3 linked regions of the Xanthobacter dioxanivorans genome follow. The protein of the gene in region 1 interacts with the protein of each later gene in a pairwise test. Links are inferred from orthologs where the notes say so. Each region holds a gene or a part of one and is shown in the gene's direction. Other genes may lie near its edges.

Region 1 (10,452 bases):
CGAGGAAGGCGCCGAGCCCCGCCGCGAAGGCGGCGTTCTCCCCGTAGAAATACCCGGCCGCGAGCACCGCGAGGGTCCCCTTCAGCGCATCCAGCAGCAGCGTCGCGGCGGCAAGGTCCTTGCGGCCGGTGCGCAGCACGTTGGTGGCGCCGATGTTGCCGGAGCCGATGGAGCGGATGTCCTTCGTGCCCGCCGTCCGGGTCAGCAGCAGGCCGAACGGGATCGAGCCGAGCAGGTAGCCGAACGCCAGCGCCAGCAGCAGCACGAGCACGGACGATGGGGCATCGGGCATTGCGACCTCAGCGGCGGAAGCGCGAGCGGGGCGGGCGCATCAAACGTATTCGTAGATGGTTTGGCCGGCAACGATGGTCCGCAGCACCCGGCCGTCGAGCCGTGCCTCGTCGAACGGGGTGTTGCGGCAACGGGACTTCAGCTGCGCCGGATCGAGCACGTAGGGCAGGCCGGGATCGAACACGACCACGTCCGCCGGCGCGCCGGGGCGCAGCGTTCCCGCATCGAGGCCGAGGATCTGCGCCGGCCGGGTGGAGAGGGCGGCGAGCAGGTTCACGAGGTCCACCTGGTCGGAATGGACGAGCCGGAGCGCCGCGGACAGCAGGGTTTCGAGCCCGATGGCGCCGGGCTCGGCCTCGGAGAAGGGCAGGCGCTTGCCCTCCACGTCCTGCGGCAGATGGTCGGAGACCACCACGTCGATGACGCCGGAGGCCACCGCCCGGATCAGGGCCTGACGGTCCTCCTCCGCCCGCAGCGGCGGGGCGAGCCGGAAATAGGTGCGGTAGGCACCGATATCGAGCTCGTTGAAGGACAGGTGGTTGATGGTGGCGGAGGCCGTTACCGGCAGGCCCGCCGCCTTGGCCCGCGCCAGTACCTCCAGCGATTCGGAGCAAGTCAGCGCCGCCGCGTGGTAGCGTCCGCGCGCGCTCGCCACGAGCCGAACGTCGCGTTCCAGAACGATGGTCTCGGCGGCCTTGGGATTGCCGGAAAGGCCGAGGCGCGCGGCGAAGGCGCCCTCGTTCATGGCCCCCTGCGACATGGTCGCGTCCTCGGTGTGGTGCACCAGGAGGGCGTCGAAATCGCGGGCATAGGTCAGCGCCCGGCGCAGCACCTGCGCGCTCGCGACGGAGCGGTAGCCATCGGTGAAGGCGACGGCGCCGGCGGCCTGCAACAGGCCGATCTCGGTCATCTCCTCGCCCTTCAGGCCCTTGGTGATGGCCGCCATGGGGTGCACGCGCACCACCGCCGTGTCCCGCGCGCGGCGCAGGATGAAGTCGACGATGGCCGGGTCGTCCACCACCGGGTCGGTGGTCGGCTGACAGATGATGGTGGTGACGCCGCCCGCCGCCGCCGCATGGCTGGCGGAAGCCAGCGTCTCACGGTGCTCGGCGCCGGGCTCGCCGACGAAGGCGCGCATGTCGACGAGGCCGGGCGCCACCACGGCGCCCTTGCAGTCCACCACCTCTGCGCCCTCGGGAACGCCGGCGGCGGCGATGCCGAAGCCGGCATCCTTGATCACGCCGTCGGCGAGGTAGACGTCGCCGTGGAAGTCTGAGCCGCGGGACGGGTCGATCACCCGCGCATTGGCCAAAAGCAACGGGCGCGGGTTCTGGTGGGGAAGGCGGCCGTCACGCATTGGGAAGCTTCCGGGCGAGGGTATCGAGCACGGCCATGCGCACCGCGACGCCCATCTCCACCTGCTCGCGGATCAGGGATTGCGCGCCGTCCGCCACGCTCGAATCGATCTCCACGCCGCGATTCATCGGGCCGGGATGCATCACCAGCGCGTCGGGGGCGGCAAGTCGCAGCTTGGCCTCGTCGAGGCCGAAATAGTGGAAGTACTCCTTCACCGAGGGAATGAAGGAGCCGGCCATCCGCTCGCGCTGCAGGCGCAGCATCATCACGATGTCGGCCCCCTCGAGCCCCGCCTCCATGGTGCGGAACACCTCGACGCCGAGGCTTTCGACGCCGGCGGGCAGGAGGGTGGAGGGGGCAACCACCCGCACCTTCGCGCCCAGGGCGTTGAGCAGCAGGATGTTGGAGCGGGCGACGCGCGAATGCAGCACGTCGCCGCAGATGGCCACCGTGAGGCCCTGGATGCGCCCCTTGTTGCGGCGGATGGTGAGGGCGTCCAGCAAAGCCTGGGTGGGATGCTCGTGGGCGCCGTCGCCGGCGTTCACCACGCAGCAGTCGACCTTGCGCGCCAGCAGCGCCACCGCGCCGGAGGCGTGGTGGCGCACCACCAGGATGTCCGGGTGCATGGCGTTGAGCGTGATGGCGGTGTCGATCAGCGTTTCCCCCTTCTTCACCGAGGAGGAGGCGACGGACATGTTCATCACGTCCGCCCCGAGGCGCTTTCCGGCGATCTCGAAGGAGGACTGGGTGCGGGTGGAGGCCTCGAAGAACAGGTTGATCTGGGTGCGTCCGCGCAGGGTGGTGCGCTTCTTCTCGATCTGCCGGTTGAGTTCGACGAACTCCTCGGCGAGGTCGAGCAGCCCCAGGATTTCACCGGCGGAGAGGCCTTCGATGCCGAGGAGGTCTCGGCCGGAGAGGGTGAAGGCGGGTGCAGCATGCATGGCAGGCGGCAGGCATAGCGGCAGGCGGGGCGAGGGGCAAGGGAAGCTGCTTTCCCGTGCCCGGCTTTGTGCGGGCATCGCCCCGCCGCCCCCGCCGCGCCGGCGTTCAGAAGTCGTTCATCATTCGTGAACATTCTTCCCCGGAACCGCCGGCCCTGCGCCACACTTTGGCACTCAGTCTCTACGAAGCTCATGCCGGACCGGAAGCCAATTGCCGTCCGGTCACCGTCTTCAAGGGCCCTGGGCCCGCGACGTTTTGGGAGTTGCTGAAATGACTTCTCTCCTCCGGGCGAAGCCCCTGCGGGCGCAGGTTCTGGCGCTGACGCTGGCGGCTGCCGCCGCATCGGGCGTGGCGGCGCCGGCTTCGGCCGCGGCCATCGGATCGGGCGCCACCGCGCTTGCCCCGGCGCACGCCGCCGCGCCCACCGAGGTGGGCTACTGGTATCGCGGCCGCTGGTACGGCGGTGGCTGCTGGAATTGCGGGCGCAACAACGGCGCGGCCGTGGGCGCGGCGATCGGGCTCGGCATCCTCGGCGCCGCCGCCATTGCCGGCGCCGCCGGCAGCGCGCCGCCACCGCCGCCCGTTGTCTATTACGAGCCGGAACCCCCGCCGGTGGTCTATGTGCAGCCCGCGCCGCGCCCCCGCAGCTGCTGGGTGCAGACCGGGCCCTACGGCGGAGGCTACTGGTCGCCCTGCTGAGGCGGCCGGCGAGCGCGGATACGAACGGGCGGCCTTCGGGCCGCCCTTTTCGTTGGCCCTTCCGTCCAGCCGGACCTTTGGCGATCGCCTCCTACCCGGCCAGCATTTTGGCGACCGCCACCACGACCGGCAGGGTGATGGCCGCCGCGATGATCTGGAGCGTGAGGATCTCCGCCAGCAGCGGCGCATCCCCGCCCATCTGCCGGGCAAGGACATAGCCGTTGGGTGCCGAGGGCACCGCCGCCGTGATCGCCACCACCACCAGCTCGGTGCCGGTGAGGCCGAGGAGCAGCGACAGGACCAGGGCGATGGCCGGCTTCACCAGCAGCTTCAGCGCCAGGCTGGCGAACACGATGGGACGAGGCTTGGTCAGCCGGTCCAACACCAGCCCGCCACCCACCACCAGCAGCCCGAGGGCGAGGGAGGCGCGGCCGAGGATGTCGCCGAACTCGACGATCACGGCGGGCACCGGAAAATGAGTGGCGTTGAGCGCCGCGCCCAGGGCGCAGGACCAGATGTAGGGGTTGCGGCCCAACTGGCCGATCACATAGCCGAATGTCGGCGGATGGCGGCCCGCGAAGCTCGCCAGCACCAGCACGGCGATGATGTTCACCACCGGGATCATGGCCACCAGCGCAAGCGCGGCGATGGTGATGCCCTCGGCGTGGAACAGGCCGCCCGCCACCGCCAGAACGATATAGGTGTTCCACCGCACCGCGCCCTGGAACAGGGAGGTGAAGCCCGGCCCGTCCGCCGCCAGCGCCGCGATCAGCGGGCGGTGGACGAGGAGGATGAGGCCGGAAAGGATCACCACGCTGCCGATGAGGGCTCCGCCCACGGCAAGCACGTTCACCTGGCTGAGGTCCGCCTTCACCGCCGAGACGATGAGCAGGGACGGGAACAGCACGAAATAGGTGAGCTTCTCCAGCGCCGCCCAGTGCGCGGGATCCGTAAGCAGGATCCGCCGCAGCGTGGCGCCGAGGGCGATGATGAGGAAGACCGGCGCAAGCGCGGTGAAGATCACGGACATGGACGCACGCAGATACAACCCCCGCCGTTCGGCGGCAGGCAATTTATCCTCCCGGCCGGCGCTTTGCGTCGCACACGGCAACATCCCTTTAGAGCGCGTGGAATATTAAGGAAAGCCGGCGTCTCAATTTGGGATGCCGGCGACGGGCCGGGAGAACAGGCCGGGCACGGGAGGGGACCGAATCAGTCCTCCGCCTCGGTTCCGGCTGTGTTCGCGGCGCGGCCGGCGAGGAAGTCGAGCGCGCCTTCCAGGATGAAGAGGGCGGCGTGCTGGTCCACCACGGCGGCGCGGCGGGCGCGGCTCATGTCGGCGGCGATGAGGCCGCGCTCGACGGCGGCGGTGGAGAGCCGCTCGTCCCAGAAGGCGATGGGCCGGCCGGCGAGGCGGGCGAAATTGCGGGCAAAGGCCCGGCTCGCCTGGGCGCGGGGGCCTTCCGAGCCGTCCATGTTGAGGGGCAGGCCCAGCACGAAGCCCACGGCGCGCCGCTCGTCGGCGAGGGCGATGAGGCGCTCGGCATCGGCGGTGAACTTGCTGCGCTTGACCGTTTCCACGGTGGTGGCGATGCGGCGGTCGGGATCGCAGGTCGCTACCCCGATGGTCTTGGTGCCGAGATCGAGCCCGATGAGGGAGCCGCGGAGCGGAAGCCGCGCGGCGATCTCGGCGAGCGGGCCGATGGGGGCGGGGGAGGCGGCATCCGTCATCGCCCATGGCTAGCACGCGGGGCGGGGCGGGCCATGGCGGGCCTCCCCGCGTGGGGCTCAGACTGCGGCGCGGGCGAGCAGGTCCAGGGCCTCCAGGACCGAGCGATGGCGGATCTCGTCGCGGCTGAGGCCGCCGAAGCGCCTTTCCCGGTGTTCCACGCTGCCGTCGCGCCGGGCGCAGGCGAAGTGCACCAAGCCCACCGGCTTCGCCACCGACCCGCCGCCGGGCCCGGCGACGCCGGTGATGGACACCGCCACATCCACCCCGGCGGCGGCGCGTGCCCCCCGGCCATGGCGCGGGCGGTCTCCTCGCTGACCGCGCCATGGGCGGCGAGCGTTGCCTCGGGTACGCCGAGCATGGCCATCTTGGCGGCGTTGGAATAGGTCACGAAGCCCCGGTCCACCACGTCGGAAGAGCCGGGCACGGCGGTGAGAGCGCCGGCGACGAGGCCGCCGGTGCAGGATTCCGCCGTTGCCAGCGTCCAGCCGCGGGCGCGGAAGGCGTCGAGCACGCCGACGGCGCGTGCGTAGGTCTCCGCGTCGATCACGCGTCCTCCTCCCATGGCAGGCGGATGGTGGCGCTGGCCATCGCCGCGATGCCCTCGCGCCGGCCGGTGAAGCCGAGCTTCTCGGTGGTGGTCGCCTTCACCGAGATGCGCGAGGCCGGCACGCCGGTGATTCGCGCGATCTCGGCGCGGATGGCCTCGCGGTGCGGCCCCACCTTCGGCGCCTCGCAGATGAGGGTCAGGTCCAGATGGGCGATCCGCCCGCCCCGTGCCGCCACCTTCTCCACCGCATGGGCAAGGAAGCGGTCGGACGAGGCCCCCTTCCATTGCGGGTCGGAGGGCGGGAAATGGGCGCCGATGTCCCCGTCGCACAGGGCGCCGAGCAGCGCATCGGTGAGAGCGTGCAGCCCCACGTCCGCATCGGAATGGCCGACGAGGCCGAACGCGTGCGGCACGGCGACGCCGCCCAGCATCACGTGGTCCCCGGCGCCGAAGGCATGCACGTCGAAACCGGTGCCGGTGCGCACGTCGGCGAGGTCCTGGAAGGGGGCACGGGCGGCACGCTCCATGTCCTCGGGTGTGGTCAGCTTCACGTTGGTCGTCTCGCCCTCGAAGGTGGCCACGGGGTGGCCCGCCCATTCCATCACCGCCGCATCGTCCGTCAGCGCCTCGACCCCGGCGGCCGCCGCTGCAACATGGGCGGCCATGAGGGGGGCGAAACGGAAGGCCTGCGGGGTCTGGACCGTGCGCAGGATGCTGCGGTCGAGGGTGCCTGTCACCTGCCCGGCGGCATCCAGGCTCTTCACCGTGTCGGTGACCGGCAGCACCGGAATGGCCGCCGGCGCAATGCGCACAGCGGCGACCGCCCGGGCCACGAGCGCGGGCGAGGCATGCGGACGGGCTGCGTCGTGGACGAGCACGGCATCAGGCGCGCCATGCGCCGTCAGCGCCGCAAGGCCCGCCCTGACGGACGCCTGGCGGGTGGCGCCTCCGAACACGGGTGCCAGTATCTTGGGCAGACCGCGCGCAGTCTCCGCAAATAGGCCGGAATCGGCGCTATGGATGACCGGAAGCACAGCCGTCACGTCGGGGTGCGACGCAAAAAGCTGCAAAGTGCGGCGCAGCACCGGCTCACCTGCGAGCAGCTGATATTGTTTGGGCAATGCGCCCCCGGCGCGGGTGCCGCGACCGGCCGCGACGACGATCGCGACGCAATTTTGCGGGGCCTCGCCGGTCATGGGCGGCCCCATGCACAGGCTTCAGTTGCGTGTGGGCGTCGGAAGGCGGCGGGTGACGTCTTCGTGTTGCGCCGCACTTCCACGCAGACTGCCCTTGCGTGGCTCGTGCAATTGTCTAAGATGTAGGCAGAACACGGCTGGCCTAATTTCTGTGCAAGAGACTGTCCCATTTTCCATTCCGGCGTTGCGGGTCGGCGCCGTTGCCCTGCCCAATGCGGTCATCCTCGCCCCCATGGCGGGAATCACCGATGCGCCGGTAAGGCGGATGGCTGTCCGCTACGGCGCGGGCCTCGTCATATCAGAAATGGTCGCGAGCGAGGCGCTTCTGGAGGGCCACCCCGAGATGACGCTGCGTGCCCAGGGAGAAGGGGTCCCGTTTCATGCGGTGCAGATCGCCGGCAACGATCCGCGCCTGATGGGAGAGGCTGCGCGGATGGCCGAGGCGGCGGGAGCCGGCCTCATCGACATCAACATGGGCTGCCCGGCCAAGCGCGTCACCACCGGCGCCGCCGGCGCCGCGCTGTTGCGGGACCTGCCGTTGGCCTGGGCCATCTTCGAGGCGGTGCGCGCGGCGGTTTCGGTGCCGGTCACGGTGAAGACGCGGCTCGGCTGGGATGAAAGCCAGCCCACCGCCGTCGCTCTGGCCCGCATGGCGCAGGAGAGCGGCCTCGCCATGGTGACGGTGCATGGCCGAACCCGTTGCCACTTCTATACCGGCCGGGCGGATTGGCCCTCCATCCGCACGGTCAAGGCGGCGGTCGCGATCCCCGTCGTGGCCAATGGCGATGTCGTCGCCGCCGCCGACGGGGCGGCCATTCTCGCCGCCTCGGGCGCCGACGGCGTGATGATCGGACGCGGCGCGCAGGGCCGTCCCTGGTTTCCGGGGCGGGTGGCGCAGGCGCTGGCCGGGCAATGCGGGGCGGAGGATCCGCCCCTCGACGAGCAGCGCGACGTGCTGCTGGAACTTTATGACGGCTGGCTTTCGCTTTACGGCACGGCCCTCGGCGTGCGCCAGGCGCGCAAGCACGTGGGCTGGGCCCTCGATGCGGCGGCCGGCGGGGAGGGGGAGGCGCACGGGGCGTTCGTGGCGCGCTGGCGCAAGCGCCTCCTCGTGCTCGACGACCCCGGCGGCGTGCGCGCCGGGATCTGCGCCGCCTATGACGAACTCATGTGGAGGGCGGCGGCATGAAGGCCGAAGCCAGAAAGCAAGATACGGGAAAGATGGATCACAAGCGCAAGAGTGAGCCGGAGCACGGCATGACGCGCGCCATCCTGGACGCCGTTCCCCATCCCGTCTTCACCATCGCCGGCAACGGCCATGTGGCGGAGGCGAACGTGGCCGCGGAAGCCTTCTTCGAGGTGAGCGCGCCGCTGCTGCGGCGCCGCCCGCTGAGCGATTTCGTGCCGTTCGGCACGCCGTTGCTGGGCCTCATCGAGCAGGTGCGGGCGCGAGGGGCGCCGGTGAACGAATATCGGGTCGATCTCGGCACGCCGCGCAACGGCGGGGAGCGCGTCGTGGACATCCACGTGGCGCCGGTGTCGGAGCATCCCGACCAGGTGGTGGTGATGCTTCAGGAGCGCACCATCGCCGACAAGATGGACCGCCAGCTGACCCATCGCGGCGCCGCCCGCTCGGTGAGCGCGCTGGCCTCCATGCTGGCGCACGAGATCAAGAACCCGCTCTCCGGCATCCGCGGCGCGGCCCAGCTGCTCGAACAGTCCGCCGACGACGAGGACCGCGCCCTCACCCGCCTCATCTGCGAGGAGGCCGACCGCATCGTGAAGCTCGTCGACCGCATGGAAGTGTTCTCCGACGAGCGGCCGGTGGAGCGTGAGCCGGTGAACATCCACGCGGTGCTGGAGCACGTGCGCACGCTCGCCTCCTCGGGCTTTGCCCGGCACATCCGCTTCGTCGAGGAGTACGACCCCTCGCTGCCGCCAGTGCTCGCCAACCGCGACCAGCTGATCCAGGTGTTCCTGAACCTGGTGAAGAACGCCGCCGAGGCCATCGAAAGCGACCAGGACGGGGAAATCCAGCTCACCACGGCGTTTCGCCCGGGCGTGCGCCTGACGGTGCCGGGTGCCTCCACGCGGGTGAGCCTGCCGCTCGAATTCTGCGTGCGCGACAACGGCAAGGGGGTGCCGGACGATCTTCTGCCCCACCTGTTCGACCCGTTCGTGACCACCAAGCCCACCGGAAGTGGCCTCGGTCTTGCTTTGGTGGCGAAGATCATCGGCGACCACGGCGGTATCGTCGAATGCGACAGCCAGCCCCGCCGTACAACCTTCCGCGTGCTCCTGCCCATGTATCGCGGCAAGAGCGCCCCCCAAGAGGATAACTGAGGTGTCGATGCCTACCGGAAGCATCCTGGTCGCCGACGACGACGCCGCGATCCGTACCGTGCTCAACCAGGCGCTCTCGCGCGCCGGCTACGAGGTGCGGTCCTGCGGCAACGCCGCCACGCTCTGGCGCTGGGTGAGCCAGGGCGACGGCGACCTCGTCATCACCGACGTGGTGATGCCCGACGAGAACGCCTTCGATCTCCTGCCGCGCATCAAGAAGGCGCGGCCGGACCTGCCGGTCATCGTCATGAGCGCGCAGAACACCTTCATGACCGCCATCCGCGCCTCCGAGCGCGGGGCCTATGAATACCTGCCCAAGCCCTTCGACCTGAAGGAGCTGATCTCCATCGTCGGCCGGGCGCTGGCCGAGCCGAAGAAGGGGGACAGCGGCCATCACGCCCCCGAGGAGCAGGACAACATCCCGCTGGTGGGCCGCTCGCCCGCCATGCAGGAGATCTACCGTCTCCTCGCCCGCCTCATGCAGACCGACCTCACCGTGATGATCGCGGGCGAGAGCGGCACCGGCAAGGAGCTGGTGGCCCGCGCGCTGCACGACTACGGCAAGCGCCGCACCGGGCCGTTCGTCGCCATCAACATGGCGGCGATCCCGCGCGACCTGATCGAATCGGAGCTGTTCGGCCACGAGAAGGGCTCGTTCACCGGCGCCACCACCCGCAATCCCGGCCGGTTCGAGCAGGCGGAGGGCGGCACGCTCTTCCTCGACGAGATCGGCGACATGCCCATGGAGGCGCAGACCCGCCTCCTGCGCGTGCTCCAGCAGGGCGAGTACACGACGGTGGGCGGGCGCACCCCCATCAAGACCGACGTGCGCATCATTGCGGCCACCAACAAGGACCTGCGCACCCTGATCCAGCAGGGCCTGTTCCGCGAGGACCTGTTCTTCCGCCTGAACGTGGTGCCCCTGCGCCTGCCGCCCCTGCGCGAGCGCTCGGAAGACGTGCCGGACCTGGTGCGCCACTTCTTCCTTCAGGCCGAGCGGGAGGGCCTGCCGGCCAAGCAGATCGACTCGGCGGCGTTAGACCGGCTGAAGCGCTACCGCTGGCCCGGCAACGTGCGCGAACTCGAAAACCTCGTGCGGCGCCTCGCGGCCCTCTATCCGCAGGAGGTGATCACCCCGGCGATCATCGAGGCGGAGCTGTCCGAGCCTATGCCGAGCATGCTCTCGGAGGACGGCCCGGTTGACGCGACGCTGGGCGCCTCGGTGGAGCGGCACTTAAATACCTATTTCTCCGGCTTCGGCGAGGATCTGCCCCCGCCCGGCCTCTACCACCGCATCCTCAAGGATGTGGAGTATCCGCTTCTGTCCGCCGCGCTGGCGGCGACGC
Region 2 (3,565 bases), 190 kb from region 1 along the record:
TGCTACTTCCGCGCCCTGAAGGCAGGCGACGCCGCCCGCGTGGCGCCGGTGGACAAGCTCAGCGTGGTGCTGGTGGCGATTTTCGGCGTCGTCTTCCTGGGCGAGCGCCTGTCGGCGGCGGCGGCGCTCGGCGTTGCCCTCATCGCGGCCGGGGCGGTGCTGGTGGCGGTGGGCTGATCCACATCAGGCGCCGAGCCTATCGTACAGCTCGGCATAGACCGCGCGCAGCGCCTCCGGCAGGTCGTCGGCCACGAGGCCGGGCCCGGCGCTGCGCGCCGCCTGCCCGTGCAACCACACCGCCGCGCAGGCGGCGTCGAAGGTGGGCATGCCCTGCGCCAGCAGGCCGGTGGCGATCCCCGCCAGCACGTCGCCGGCACCGGCGGTGGCGAGCCAGGCCGGCGCATTCTCGGCGATGGCGGCCCGTCCGTCTGGGGCGGCCACCACCGTGTCCGGCCCCTTGAGCACCACCACCGCGCCGAGCCGGACGGCGGCCGCGCGCGTGCGCGCGAGCTTGGACGGAGCTTCCAGCACCTGCGGATCGCCACGGAACATGCGGGCGAACTCGCCCTCATGGGGCGTGACGATCAAACCGTCGGTGCGCGCGGCGATGGCGGCGAGCGCCCAGGGCACGCCGGCATAGCTGGTGAGGGCGTCGGCATCGAGCACCAGCCGGCGGCCGGGGCGGCGATCTCGATCTTCTCCCGCGTCGCCGCGCCGGAGCCGAGGCCGGGGCCGAGCACCACCGTGCCGAGCCTGCGATCGGACAGAAGGCCGGCCAGGGCTGGCGCATCCTCGACGGGGCGCGGCATCAGCGCCGCATAGGAGGCGGCATGCAGCGCCAGCGCATCGGGCGGGCAGGCGACCGTGACCAGCCCCGCCCCGGCGCGCAGCGCCCCGCGGGCGGCGAGCCGGGCGGCGCCGCAGGTCCACGGGCCGCCGCTCACCACCACCGCATGGCCACGGTCATATTTGTGGCCCATGGCCGCCGGCAGCGGAAAGGCATCCCGCCACAGATCCGGCATGTTCACGAAGGTCGCCGGGCGGATGACCGCCAGAGCCTCGTCGGGAATGCCGATATCGGCGACCCGCACCCGGCCGCACAGGCTGCGCCCGGGTTCCAGCAGGTGGCCGGGCTTGCGGCGGAAGAAGGTGACCGTCTCCTTCGCCGGCGCCGCGGCTCCCCGCACCTTGCCCGTCGCCCCGTCGAGCCCCGACGGGAGGTCCACCGCGACAACCGGCCGCCCCGAGGTCGCCATGCGCTGCACCAGCGCCTTCGCCGCGCCGTCGAGATCGCGCGTCAGGCCGGCGCCGTAGAGGGCATCCACAATGACGCCCGCATCGGTGAGGTCGAGGACCGCCGGCTCCTCCACCGGGCCGCGCCAGCGCTCCGCGGCGCGCCGGGCATCGCCGGCGAGCTGCGCCACCGTGCCCAGCAGCGCCACGCGCACCCTGAAGCCGCGCTGGGTCAGCACGCGCGCCGCGACGAAGCCGTCGCCGCCATTGTTCCCCGGCCCGCAGAGCACCACCACGCGCGTGGAGAGTGGAAAGCGCGCCACCGCATCGGCGACGGCGGTACCGGCGCGCTCCATCAGCGTAAAGGATGGAATGCCCATCTCGACGGCGTAGCGGTCGGCCCGGGCCATTTCCTGTGGATCGAGAAGTGCGTGCACGAACAGACCCCCTGCCCCCAATATGTTCAGTTGATGCCCACAAAGTGCACGTCGCCCCGTGCGCACTCGCCTAAAATATTGTCACTCAGCCTATTTCATAATCATAAGCAGCGCTGCTCCTCGGCGGCGCCCGGCATGGGCACATGGGCCGGTTCATGGCACATATCCTGCTTTAATGGTGCCGGCTTGACCATGCGGCGGTGGCCCGGCCCGGGAGATGGAGCGGATGAAGAAGATCGAGGCAATCATTAAGCCCTTCAAGCTCGACGAGGTGAAGGAAGCCCTCCAGGACGTGGGTCTGCAAGGCATTACCGTCACCGAGGCGAAGGGCTTCGGCCGGCAGAAGGGCCATACCGAGCTCTACCGCGGCGCGGAATATGTGGTGGACTTCCTGCCCAAGGTGAAGATTGAGGTGGTCCTCTCCGACGATATGGTAGACAGGGCCGTCGAAGCCATTCGCCGGGCCGCCCAGACCGGGCGTATCGGCGACGGAAAGATCTTCGTATCCTCAATCGAGGAGGCGATCCGCATCCGCACCGGCGAATCCGGCCTCGACGCGATCTGACGCGTCCAATAAAAACCTGCAGGCCAGCAGAAAGGTACAACCCATGACAATCAAGACGGCCAAGGACGTCCTCGACACCATCAAGGCCGAGGACGTGAAGTACGTCGATCTGCGCTTCACCGATCCGCGCGGCAAGTGGCAGCATGTTACCTTTGACATCAGCATGGTCGATGACGAGTTCCTGACCGAGGGGACCGCCTTCGACGGGTCGTCCATCGCCGGCTGGAAGGCGATCAACGAGTCCGACATGCTGCTGATGCCGGATCCGGCGACGACCTGCATCGATCCCTTCTTCTCCGAGACCACCCTCTCGATCGTCTGCGACGTGCTGGAGCCGACCACCGGCCAGCCCTACGGCCGCGACCCGCGCTCCATCGCGAAGAAGGCCGAGGCCTACGCCAAGTCCACCGGCATCGGCGACGCCGTGTATTTCGGTCCCGAGGCCGAGTTCTTCATCTTCGACGACGTCCGCTTCAAGGCGGACCCGTACAACACCGGCTTCAAGCTCGACTCCATCGAGCTGCCGACCAATGGCGACACCGAGTATGAGGGCGGCAACCTCGGCCACCGGGTGAAGACCAAGGGCGGCTACTTCCCCGTGCCCCCCATCGACTCGGCGCAGGACATGCGCTCGGAGATGCTCGCCGCCATGGCGAAGATGGGCGCCAAGGTCGAGAAGCACCACCACGAGGTGGCTTCCGCCCAGCACGAGCTCGGCCTCAAGTTCGGCCCGCTGGTGACCATGGCCGACCACCTTCAGGTCTACAAGTACTGCATCCACCAGGTGGCCAACATCTACGGCAAGACGGCGACCTTCATGCCGAAGCCGGTGTTCGGCGACAACGGCTCGGGCATGCATGTCCACCAGTCCATCTGGAAGGAAGGCAAGCCCCTGTTCGCCGGTGACAAGTATGCGGACCTCAGCGAATACTGCCTGTGGTACATCGGCGGCATCATCAAGCATGCCAAGTCGCTGAACGCCTTCACCAACCCGCTGACCAACTCCTACAAGCGCCTGGTCCCGGGCTATGAGGCCCCGGTGTTGCTCGCCTATTCGGCGCGCAACCGCTCGGCCTCCTGCCGCATTCCGTACACCAACAATCCGAAGGCCAAGCGCGTCGAGGTCCGCTTCCCCGATCCGGGCGCGAACCCCTACCTCGCCTTCGCGGCCCTGTTCATGGCCGGCATGGACGGCATCCTGAACCGGATCGACCCCGGCTCCGCCATGGACAAGGACCTGTACGACCTGCCGCCGGCCGAGCTGAAGCAGATCCCCACCGTGTGCGGCTCGCTGCGCGAGGCCCTCGCCTCCCTCGAGGCGGACCACGAC
Region 3 (10,446 bases), 2.2 Mb from region 1 along the record:
GAAGGTGATGTACGGCGCGACACGCATGGCAACCTCCAAAAACGGCATAGCCGCCGCCCTAGCCTGACTTAGGACACTCCCGCCCCCCGTGCAAGGAAACGAGGACGGGCAAGGACCTGTTCCCGCTTTCTCGGCGCCGGCGCGTTGCGCTGGCGCAACAGTTCGCCCGAACGCTCGCGAATCAGCGATTTGCAAGGATGGGGCATTCGGCCTAAAAGCACCGTTTCCGGCCGCATGGGCCGGCAGATCCCGAGGAACAGCATGGGTTACAAGGTCGCCGTCGTCGGCGCCACGGGCAACGTGGGCCGGGAGATTCTCGCGATCCTCGACGAGCGGGGCTTCCCCGCCGACGAGGTGGTGGCGCTCGCCTCGCGCAAGTCGCAGGGCGTGGAAGTCTCGTACGGCGACAAAACCCTGAAGGTGAAGGCGCTCGACACCTACGACTTCTCCGACACCGACATCTGCCTGATGTCGGCGGGCGGAGCCGTGTCGAAGGAGTGGTCGCCGAAGATCGGCGCCGCCGGCTGCGTGGTGATCGACAATTCGTCCCAGTGGCGGATGGATCCCGACGTGCCGCTGATCGTGCCCGAGGTGAATGCGGACGCCATCGTCGGCTTCACCAAGAAGAACATCATCGCCAACCCCAACTGCTCCACCGCGCAGCTGGTGGTGGCGTTGAAGCCGCTGCACGACGCGGCGACGATCAAGCGCGTGGTGGTCTCCACCTACCAGTCCGTCTCCGGTGCCGGCAAGGAGGGCATGGACGAGCTGTTCTCCCAGACCCGGGCCATCTTCGTGTCCGATCCGGTGGAGCCGAAGAAGTTTCCCAAGCGCATCGCCTTCAACCTCATTCCCCAAATCGACGTCTTCCTCGACGACGGCTCGACCAAGGAAGAGTGGAAGATGGTGGTCGAGACCAAGAAGATCCTCGACCCGAAGATCAAGCTCACGGCCACCTGCGTGCGCGTGCCGGTGTTCATCTCCCATTCGGAGGCGGTGAACGTGGAGTTCGAACGGGAGCTCTCGGCCGAGGACGCGCGCAAGATCCTGCGCGAGGCGCCGGGCATCCTCGTCATCGATACCCGCGAGCCGGGCGGCTACGCCACGCCGCATGAGGCCGCCGGCGAGGACGCCACCTACATCTCGCGCCTGCGCGACGACCCGACGGTGGAGAACGCCATCAACTTCTGGTGCGTCTCCGACAACCTGCGCAAGGGCGCGGCGCTGAACGCGGTGCAGATCGCCGAGGTGCTGGTGAACCGCAAGCTCATCACCGCCCGCAGCAAGGCCGCCTGAGCCGGCCCGCACGCACCCTGACAGCCTGGAAACGGCCCTCCCGCGAGGGCCGTTTTCGTTTGCGCCTCAACCCGGCGGCACGGCCGTGCCCCGGCTCTTGCGGGCGCTCACCCGCTGGGCGACGGCCACCACCAGCACCACCCCCAGGGCGAAGAACAGGGTCTCGGCGTCGGGCGTCTCGCCATTGATGGGCCAGGCGAGGCCCACGGTCACGAAGGTCTGCAGCAGCTGCATCTGCCCGACCCGGGCGACGCCGCCCATGGCCATGCCCGCATTCCAGAAGAAGAAGCCGATGAACTGGCTGAACAGCCCGAGATAGAGCACCGACACGAGGGCCGCGGTCGATACCGCCTTCCCCCACGGATAGGTGGCAAGGGCGACCGGCAGCGTCACCGGCAGAGCGAGGATCAGCATGAAGGCGATGACCTCCCAGCCGGCCATCTGCCGCAGCAGCCGTCCGCTGACCCCGTAGCCCACCGCGGCGGCGACGACACCGGCGAACAGCATCATGTCGCCCGCGCGCACGCCGCCGTCGCCGCCATTGCGCAGGGCGAAGGCGGCGACGAGGGCCGCCCCGGTGGCACTGGCCACGAACAGGGGCGCGCCGGGACGCTCGCCGGCGAACAGCACCGCGGCAAGGGCCGTGAGCAAGGGCAGCAGGCCGACCACGACGCCGCCATGGGCGGCGGGCACCGTCTGCATCGCCAGGCCGATAAGAAGCGGGAAGACGATCACCAGGCAGGAGCTGCCGATGGCGAGGTCCCTGAACGTGCCGCGCGCGGCGAACGGCCACGGCCGGCCCGACGCCAGCACCAGGGCCAGGGCGGCGACGCCGGCCACCGCGGCACGGCCGAAGGTGATGGCCCAGGGGTCGAGGTCGGCAAGGGCGAAGCGCGTCACCGGCAGAGTGGCGCCGAACATGAGGACGCCGACGAAGCCGAGGACGAGCCCGAGGGAAGCGCGGCGGTCCATGGAAGCCTTTCGGGAGGTTCGGCCCGAGAATCCGGCCGCGCCGGGGGCGGCGCGGCATGGGGCCGGATCCGGCCGGGTGCAGCTGTAGGCAATCGGCAACCTGCGGAACAATGAAATCGGCTGATAAATAGGCAAAGGATCTTGATGGATCGTTCCCTCCGGCGAAAAGGCCGTGGACGGGACGGCGCCGGCGGCTATGGTGCGCCCCCGAGGGCCCGGCGGGCGACGCCGACCCGGGCCACGCCGATCTCCGGCGCGACGAAGGTGACACGCCATGATCCAATCCCAGCGTCCCGGCCACCAGGTGGACCCGAAGCTGCTCGAAATCCTGGTCTGCCCGCTGACCAAGGGGCCCCTGGAGTACGACCGCGAGCACCAGGAGCTGATCTCCCGCGCCGCCCGCCTCGCCTATCCCATCCGCGACGGCATCCCGATCATGCTCGCCGACGAGGCCCGCAAGCTCGATGAAAGCGAGCTCGCGCGCTGAGGCGCCGCGGCGCGCGGGTGGCCGGGACGAGCCCGGGCACGACCGCGGCCGAAGAAAAACGCGGACACTGAAGGTCGATCGGCCCTAGAGCGCCTCGCCGCGGAGCAGCTTGGGCACCGCGCCGGTGAGGCCCGCCGCGTCGCGGATGAACAGGCCCTTGAGGCGCGGCAGGCGGTCCACCAGGCCGAGCCCCACGTCGCGCACCGCCCGGAGCGCGTCGGAGTGGTTGGAAAACAGGCGGTTGAGCCCGTCCGTCGCCACGCCCATGGCCAGGGTGTCGAACCGCCGCCAGCGCTGGTAGCGCTCCAGCACCGAGGGGGCGGCGAAATCGAGCCCGACCCGCGCCGCGTCGGTCACCGCCTCGGCCAGCGCCGCCACGTCGCGCAGGCCCATGTTGAGGCCCTGCCCGGCGATGGGGTGGATCAGGTGGGCCGCGTCGCCCACCAGGGCGAGGCGCTCGCCGATGAAGGTGCGGGCCATGGCGAAGCCGAGGGGATAGGGGCGCGGCTTCGACACCGGCTTCACCCAGCCCAGCCGGTGGCCGAAGCGCTGCTCCAGCTCCTCCTGGAACAGGACCGGGGGCAGCGCCACCAGCCGCTCGGCATCCGCCGTGCGCTCGGTCCAGACGATGGAGCTGCGGTTGCCGGGCAAAGGCAGGGTGGCGAAGGGGCCGGCGGGCAGGAAGTGCTCCTCGGCGCGGCCCTCGTGCGGACGCTCGTGCTCCACCGTGAAGGTGATGCCGCTCTGGCCGTAGCCCCACGAGACGTTGGCGATGCCGGCCATGGCGCGGATGCGCGAGCGGGCCCCGTCGCAGGCGACGAGGAGCTGCGCGCGCAGCGGCGCGCCCGAGGCGCTCGAAAGGCTCACGCCGCTGCGGTCGGCGGCAAACGCATCCACCGCCTCGGCGCGCAGGTCGATGCCCGCCGCCCGCGCGCAATCGACGAGGGCATGCTGCAGGGCGGCGTTGGGCACCATGTAGGCGAAGGCCTCGCCCGGCTCCAGGGCACCGTCCTCCAGTCCGCCGTCGAAGGTGAGGAAGGTGGGCCGCGCCACGTCCTTGGTGCGGCTGTCGGTGACCACCATGGACCGGATCGGCTCCGCCTCCCGGCTGATCCGCTCCCAGGCGCCCAGGGTGGTCAGCAGCCGCCGCGCCCCGGCGGCGATGGCCGAGGCCCGCCCGTCTTCGATGGTCGGCTTCGCCAGGGCCGGATCGAACAGCACGATGTCCGCGTCCGGCCCGAGGCCCTGGCGCAGGGCGAGGGCGAGGCTGAGCCCGGCGAGGCCGCCGCCGACGATGGCGACATCCGCCCGCGCGGCCGCCGCCGTGGCGGCGGCGCCCGGTGCGAATTCCGGGTGGGGCGCATTCAGGGAGGCCATTGTTCTGCTCCTTGGACTTCTCCGGTGCCGCGGGCACCGTGGTCGTGTGGCGCCGGCCGGCGCGGCCTGTGCTCTTTTCCGCACCAGGCGGTGCGGTCCCGCGTCACCCTATACGGCAAGCGGCTGACGTTTTCGGGGTTGACGCGGACGGCGCCGGCATGGCGTCCTCGCTGTCCATCCCTTTCGCCCGATCGCCCCGCGCGACGGCGCCCAACGAGCCGAGCCGCATGACCGGATCACCGTCCAACGTGGGTACGCTTCTGGACATCCTCGACCTTGAAACCCTGGAGATCAACCTGTTCCGCGGTCGCACCGCGTCCCCGGACGGCGGCCGCGTGTTCGGCGGGCAGGTGGTGGCCCAGGCGCTGGTGGCGGCGCGGCGGACGGTGGAGGCGGATCGCATCGCCCACTCGCTTCACGGCTACTTCCTGCTCGGCGGGGATCCGCGGGTGCCCATCATCTACGACGTGGACCGCATCCGCGACGGGCGCTCCTTCACCACCCGGCGGGTGGTCGCCATCCAGCACGGCCAGGCCATCTTCACCATGGCGGTGTCGTTCCAGATCGAGGAGAGCGGCCTGTTTCACCAGGGCACCATGCCCGAGGTGCCCCTGCCGGAGGATCTGCCCTCCGACGAAGTCTGGCGCGAGCGCCTCCTCGCCCGCTTTCCGCGCGCCGCGCGGGCCGACTGGATGTCCCTGCGCCCGCTGGAGGTGAAGCCCACCACCCTCGACCCCGCGTATCTCGGCGCCCCGGGGACGCGGCCGAGCATGTGGGTGCGCGCCAGAGATCCCTTGCCGGACGATCTGCCTACGCATCAGGCGGTCCTTGCCTATGCTTCAGACCTTTCCCTGCTCCAGGCGGCGTTGCTGCCGCACGGGAAATCGGTGTTCGACCCCGACCTGCAGGTGGCCAGCCTCGATCATGCGCTGTGGTTTCACCGCCGCTTTCGCGCCGACGAGTGGCTGCTCTACGTGCAGGAGAGCCCCGCGGCGTTCGCAGGGCGGGGTTTCTGCCGCGGGGAGCTGTTCACCCGCGACGGACTTCTGGTCGCCTCGGCGGCGCAGGAGGGGCTGATGCGACCGGTAACGCCCCGATAATCGCGGGCATCCCTACTTCCGCACCATCCCCAACCCCCGCCATGCACAGACCTGAGTTATAAATAGGCTTAGAAGCTAAAAATTAGGCAGCAAAAGCGGCGATCGGGCGGCAAAGCCCGGCCCGCGCGCGCCGTGGCGTAAAAATATGCACGGGACTCCCACCTCCTGATCTCTTGGCACGGTAATTGATTCCAATGCCGCAGGCTTGCCAGCCGCGGCGCGGATCTCCCCGGCCCGCTCGGCGAAGCCGCCGCGAAAAAACACCGCGCGTACCCGTTCCGGGGCGGCGGCATCAGGGGACAGGGACCGATCCATGAAGATCGTCATGGCCATCATCAAGCCATTCAAGCTGGAGGAGGTGCGCGACGCCCTCACCGGTATCGGTGTGCACGGTCTGACCGTGACCGAGGTGAAGGGATACGGGCGGCAGAAGGGCCACACCGAGATCTACCGCGGTGCCGAATATGCCGTGAGCTTCCTGCCGAAGCTCAAGATCGAGGTGGCCGTGGCCGCCGATCAGGTCGCGAAGGTGGTGGAGGCGATCACCGCTTCCGCGAAGACCGGGCAGATCGGCGACGGCAAGATCTTCGTTTTCCCGATCGACCACGCCGTGCGCATCCGCACCGGCGAGACCGACGCCGACGCGCTTTGAGCCTTCCTCATTCGACGGAGCTTTCTTCCATGACGTCCAAGACGTGGTCCCGCGTGGGGATTCCCGCGCTTCTTCTGGCGACGGCGTTCGCCTTGCCAGCCTTGGCACAGACCGCCGCGCCCGCCGCCGACGCCGGCACCACGGCCGCCGCGGCCGCGGCCGCGCCCACCGTGAACAAGGGCGACGTGGCCTGGATGCTCACGTCCTCGCTGCTCGTGCTGATGATGTCGGTGCCGGGCCTGTTCCTGTTCTACGGCGGCCTGGTACGCGCCAAGAACATGCTCTCGGTGCTGATGCAGGTCGGCTACTGCGTGTGCATCGTCGGCCTCATCTGGGTGCTGTACGGCTACTCCCTCGCCTTCACCGGCGGCTCGCCCTTCATCGGCGGCTTCTCCAAGGCGTTCCTCTCGGGCGTGACCACCGACTCCCTGGCGGCCACCTTCTCGGTTGGCGTGGCAATTCCGGAACTCGTCTACATCGCGTTCCAGATGACCTTCGCCATGATCACCCCCGCCCTGATCTTCGGCGCCTTCGCGGAGCGCACCAAGTTCACCGCCGTGGTCCTGTTCGTGCCGCTGTGGGTGACCTTCGTGTACTTCCCGGTGGCCCACATGGTCTGGTACTGGGCCGGCCCTGACGCCATCGACGCGGCCGCCAAGGCGGTTGCCGCCGCCGCTGACGGCGCCGCCAAGACCGCCGCGCAGACCGCCCTCGACGCCGTCCTCGCCGATGCCGGCTACATCTTCTCCCTCGGAGCCATCGACTTCGCGGGCGGCACCGTGGTGCACATCAATGCCGGCATCGCCGGCCTGGTGGCCTGCCTGATGGTGGGCAAGCGGCTCGGCTACGGCAAGGAGGCGCTCTCGCCCCACTCGCTCACCCTCACCATGGTCGGCGCCTCCCTGCTGTGGGTCGGCTGGTTCGGCTTCAACGCCGGCTCGAACCTCGAGTCGAACGCGGTGACCGGCCTCGCCATGATGAACACGTTCATCGCCACCTGCGCCGCGGCCATCTCCTGGATGTTCGTGGAGTGGCTGGTGAAGGGCAAGCCCTCCATGCTGGGCCTGGCCTCGGGCATCGTCGCCGGCCTCGTGGCCGTCACGCCGCCGTCGGGCTTCTCCGGCATCATGGGCTCGCTGGTGCTGGGGCTGGTCGTCTCCCCGATCTGCTTCATCTTCTGCACCGCCGTGAAGAACGCGTTCGGCTATGACGACGCGCTCGACGTGTTCGGCGTGCACGGCATCGGCGGCATCGTCGGCGCCATCGCCACCGGCATCCTGGTGAACCCGGCCCTCGGCGGCACAGGCATCTTCGACTACACCATCGGCAAGGTCGCCGACTACGACATGGCCACCCAGCTGATCGCGCAGGTCAAGGGCGTGCTCATCACCGTGGCCTGGTCCGGCATCGGCACCGCGGTGATCCTGTTCGTGATCTCGGTGGTGGTGGGCCTGCGTCCCACGACCGACGTGGAGCGCGAGGGCCTCGACATCAACGAGCACGGCGAACGCGCCTACCACTCGTGAGCCTTTACCGGGGCGGCGCTGCCGCCCCGGCGATTTAAAAAAGAGGGGAACCAAGAAAGCCCCGGCACCTCGGTGCCGGGGTCTTTTTTTGCGCGCCCGGTGGCTGGCGCCTTGCAGTGCCGGAGGCCTTTTTGGCGCGCCCGGCGGCGGGCGCGCCGGCGCGGGGCTTTTTGCGCGGACGGGCCGGGGGCCGGGCGCTGCGCGGATCTGTGGGCTTTTCGCGGCCGGGGCCGCCTGCTAGAAGCCGGATCCATGTGCGGATCGTCCCATTCCGGCGGGCTTGCGCCCCGCCACGCAGCGCCCCTTGCGGCGCGAATTATCGGCCCGGCCCCCCGCCGGCGCGGCTGAGCGCGCGGGGGACGCCGGGTTCGTCCGCCTGATCCGACCTCATCCCCCGAGCGTTCCATGACCGAAAAGCCCCCGTCCGGCGCCCCGGACTATTCCAAGACCCTGTTTTTGCCCGAGACGGCGTTCCCCATGCGCGGCGGCCTGCCCCAGAAGGAGCCGGAACTGCTGGCCCGCTGGGCGCGCACCGATCTCTACGGCCGCCTGCGCGAGGCCGGACGCGGCCGCGCCCGCTTCGTGCTGCACGACGGCCCGCCTTATGCCAACGGCAACATCCATATCGGCCATGCGCTCAACAAGATCCTCAAGGACGTGGTGACGCGCTCCCAGCAGATGCTCGGCTACGACTCGAACTACGTGCCCGGCTGGGACTGCCACGGCCTGCCCATCGAGTGGAAGATCGAGGAGGAGAACTACCGCAAGAAGGGCAAGCAGAAGCCCGATTTCTCCGACGCCGCCGCCATGGTGGCCTTCCGCCAGGAATGCCGCGCCTATGCCGAGCACTGGCTCGCCGTCCAGCGCGAGGAGTTCAAGCGCCTCGGCGTGGAGGGCGACTGGGACCACCCCTACACCACCATGGCCTTCATGGCGGAAGCCCAGATCGCCCGCGAGATCATGAAGTTCGCCGAGAACGGGCTTTTGTACCGTGGCTCGAAGCCGGTCATGTGGTCCGTGGTGGAGAAGACCGCCTTGGCCGAGGCCGAGGTGGAGTACCAGGATTTTACGAGTGACACGGTTTGGGTGAAGTTTCCGGTGACCTCCGAAGGCAACCTGAGGGGCGCCTCCGTCGTCATCTGGACCACCACGCCCTGGACGCTGCCGGGCAACCGCGCCATCTCCTTCGCCTCCAAGATCTCCTACGGCCTCTACGAGGTGACCGACGCCCCCGCCGACAATTGGGCCAAGGCCGGCGACAAACTGATCCTCGCCGACAAGCTGGCCGAGGACGTGTTCAAGCAGGCCCGCGTGACCGCCTTCGAGCGCCGCAGCGACGTCCCGGCGGACGTGCTCGGCGCCCTCGTCACCGCCCACCCCCTCGCCGCCCTCGGCTACGACTTCAAGGTCCCCCTCCTCGACGGCGACCACGTCACCGACGATGCCGGCACCGGCTTCGTCCACACCGCGCCGGGCCACGGCCGCGAGGATTTCGAGATCTGGACCCAGCATCGCCGCTGGCTGGAAGAGCGCGGCATCAACCCCGCCATCCCCTACACGGTGGACGCGGACTCGTTCTACACGTCCCAGGCGCCCGGCTTCGCGGGCAAGCGCGTCATCACCGAGAAGGGCGAGAAGGGCGATGCCAACACCGCCGTCATCGACGCCCTGATCGCGGCCGGCAACCTGCTCGCCCGCGGCCGGGTGAAGCACCAGTACCCGCACTCCTGGCGCTCCAAGAAGCCGGTCATCTTCCGCAACACGCCGCAATGGTTCATCGCCATGGACCAGGACATCCGCGCGGCGGACGGCAAGGCGGCGACGCGCCCGGCGGCGCTGCCCGGCAATGCCCCCGACACCCTGCGCGCCCGCGCGCTGGCCGGCATCAAGACCGTGGAGTGGGTGCCCGCCGCCGGCGAGAACCGCATCAATGGCATGATCGAGAACCGGCCCGACTGGGTGGTCTCGCGCCAGCGCGCCTGGGGCGTGCCCATCACCGTGTTCGTGAAGGACGTCGGCGACGGCTCGGTGGAGATCCTCAAGGATGCCGAGGTCAACGCCCGCATCGCCGACGCCTTCGCGGCGGAAGGCGCCGACGCCTGGTTCAAGGAGGGCGCCCGCGAACGCTTCCTCGGCAGCCGTGCCGGCGAGGGCTGGGCCAAGGTGGACGACGTGCTGGACGTGTGGTTCGACAGTGGCTCCACCCACGCCTTCACCCTGGAGGTGCGCCCGGACCTCAAGGCGCTGCGCCCGCCCGAGGGCAATGACAAGGTGATGTATCTGGAAGGCTCGGACCAGCACCGCGGCTGGTTCCATTCCTCCCTGCTGGAGAGCTGCGGCACCCGCGGCCGCCCGCCCTACGACGTGGTCCTGACCCACGGCTTCGTGCTCGACGAGGACGGGCGCAAGATGTCCAAGTCGCTGGGCAACGTCACCGCGCCGCAGGAGGTGATCAAGCAGTCCGGCGCCGACATCCTGCGCCTGTGGGTGTGCGCCTCCGACTATGCGGACGACCTGCGCATCGGCCCGGAAATCCTGAAGACCACGGCCGACACCTACCGCAAGCTGCGCAACACCGTCCGCTGGCTGCTCGGCTCGCTGCACCATTACCGGCCTCAGGAAAAGGTCGCCTTCGCCCAGATGCCGGCGCTGGAGCGCTTCATCCTGCACCGCCTGGTGGAGCTGGACGCTGAGATCCGCGCCGCCTACCGCGCCTTCGACTACAAGAAGGTGCACGCGGCGCTGTCGTCCTTCATGACCACCGAGCTGTCGGCCTTCTATTTCGACGTGCGGAAGGACGCGCTCTACTGCGACCCCATCTCCTCGCTCACCCGGCGGGCCTGCCTGACCGTGCTCGACGAGGTGTTCGCCCGCCTCGTCACCTGGCTCGCGCCGATCCTGCCCTTCACCTGCGAGGAGGCCTGGATTGCCCGCACCGGGGACGAGGAAGGCTCCGTGCATCTCCTCCCCTTCCCCGACACGCCGGCCGCGTGGCGCGACGATGCCCTCGCCGAGCAGTGGCGCAAGGTGCGCCTG

What was found.
Region 2: the proteins of EZH22_RS19055 (region 1) and EZH22_RS19945 interact in binary tests that used the Escherichia coli proteins (3 or more experiments, as listed by UniProt). The link is inferred for Xanthobacter dioxanivorans from one-to-one orthologs.
Region 3: the proteins of EZH22_RS19055 (region 1) and EZH22_RS08720 interact in binary tests that used the Escherichia coli proteins (3 or more experiments, as listed by UniProt). The link is inferred for Xanthobacter dioxanivorans from one-to-one orthologs.

The regions. Positions count from the first base shown.
Region 1 is NZ_CP063362.1:4,081,898-4,092,349, forward strand. The notes cover bases 7,194-10,045. They hold EZH22_RS19055 (two-component system sensor histidine kinase NtrB), read left to right. Parts: upstream 7,194-7,984; coding sequence 7,985-9,106; downstream 9,107-10,045. Other genes in these bases: dusB (tRNA dihydrouridine synthase DusB), read left to right, coding at 7,194-7,952; ntrC (nitrogen regulation protein NR(I)), read left to right, coding at 9,114-10,045. Outside these bases: glycerol-3-phosphate 1-O-acyltransferase PlsY, read right to left, coding at 1-292; EZH22_RS19015 (dihydroorotase), read right to left, coding at 332-1,648; EZH22_RS19020 (aspartate carbamoyltransferase catalytic subunit), read right to left, coding at 1,641-2,588; EZH22_RS19025 (hypothetical protein), read left to right, coding at 2,860-3,288; EZH22_RS19030 (AEC family transporter), read right to left, coding at 3,380-4,318; Holliday junction resolvase RuvX, read right to left, coding at 4,501-5,019; EZH22_RS19045 (bifunctional 2-C-methyl-D-erythritol 4-phosphate cytidylyltransferase/2-C-methyl-D-erythritol 2,4-cyclodiphosphate synthase), read right to left, coding at 5,564-6,763; more of dusB, read left to right, coding at 6,915-7,193; more of ntrC, read left to right, coding at 10,046-10,452.
Region 2 is NZ_CP063362.1:4,280,871-4,284,435, reverse strand. What follows is about bases 835-3,565. They hold EZH22_RS19945 (P-II family nitrogen regulator), read left to right. Parts: upstream 835-1,896; coding sequence 1,897-2,235; downstream 2,236-3,565. Other genes in these bases: glnA (type I glutamate--ammonia ligase), read left to right, coding at 2,285-3,565. In the rest of the region: EZH22_RS19955 (EamA family transporter), read left to right, coding at 1-177. UniProt on the Escherichia coli protein: P-II indirectly controls the transcription of the glutamine synthetase gene (glnA). P-II prevents NR-II-catalyzed conversion of NR-I to NR-I-phosphate, the transcriptional activator of GlnA. When P-II is uridylylated to P-II-UMP, these events are reversed.
Region 3 is NZ_CP063362.1:1,840,100-1,850,545, reverse strand. What follows is about bases 4,369-7,214. They hold EZH22_RS08720 (P-II family nitrogen regulator), read left to right. Parts: upstream 4,369-5,545; coding sequence 5,546-5,884; downstream 5,885-7,214. Other genes in these bases: EZH22_RS08715 (ammonium transporter), read left to right, coding at 5,914-7,214; EZH22_RS08725 (hypothetical protein), read right to left, coding at 5,308-5,559; tesB (acyl-CoA thioesterase II), read left to right, coding at 4,369-5,232. In the rest of the region: EZH22_RS08755 (hypothetical protein), read right to left, coding at 1-27; EZH22_RS08750 (aspartate-semialdehyde dehydrogenase), read left to right, coding at 262-1,296; EZH22_RS08745 (DMT family transporter), read right to left, coding at 1,363-2,268; EZH22_RS08740 (Trm112 family protein), read left to right, coding at 2,543-2,755; EZH22_RS08735 (ubiquinone biosynthesis hydroxylase), read right to left, coding at 2,840-4,132; more of tesB, read left to right, coding at 4,360-4,368; more of EZH22_RS08715, read left to right, coding at 7,215-7,410; ileS (isoleucine--tRNA ligase), read left to right, coding at 7,816-10,446. UniProt on the Escherichia coli protein: Involved in the regulation of nitrogen metabolism. Regulates the activity of its targets by protein-protein interaction in response to the nitrogen status of the cell.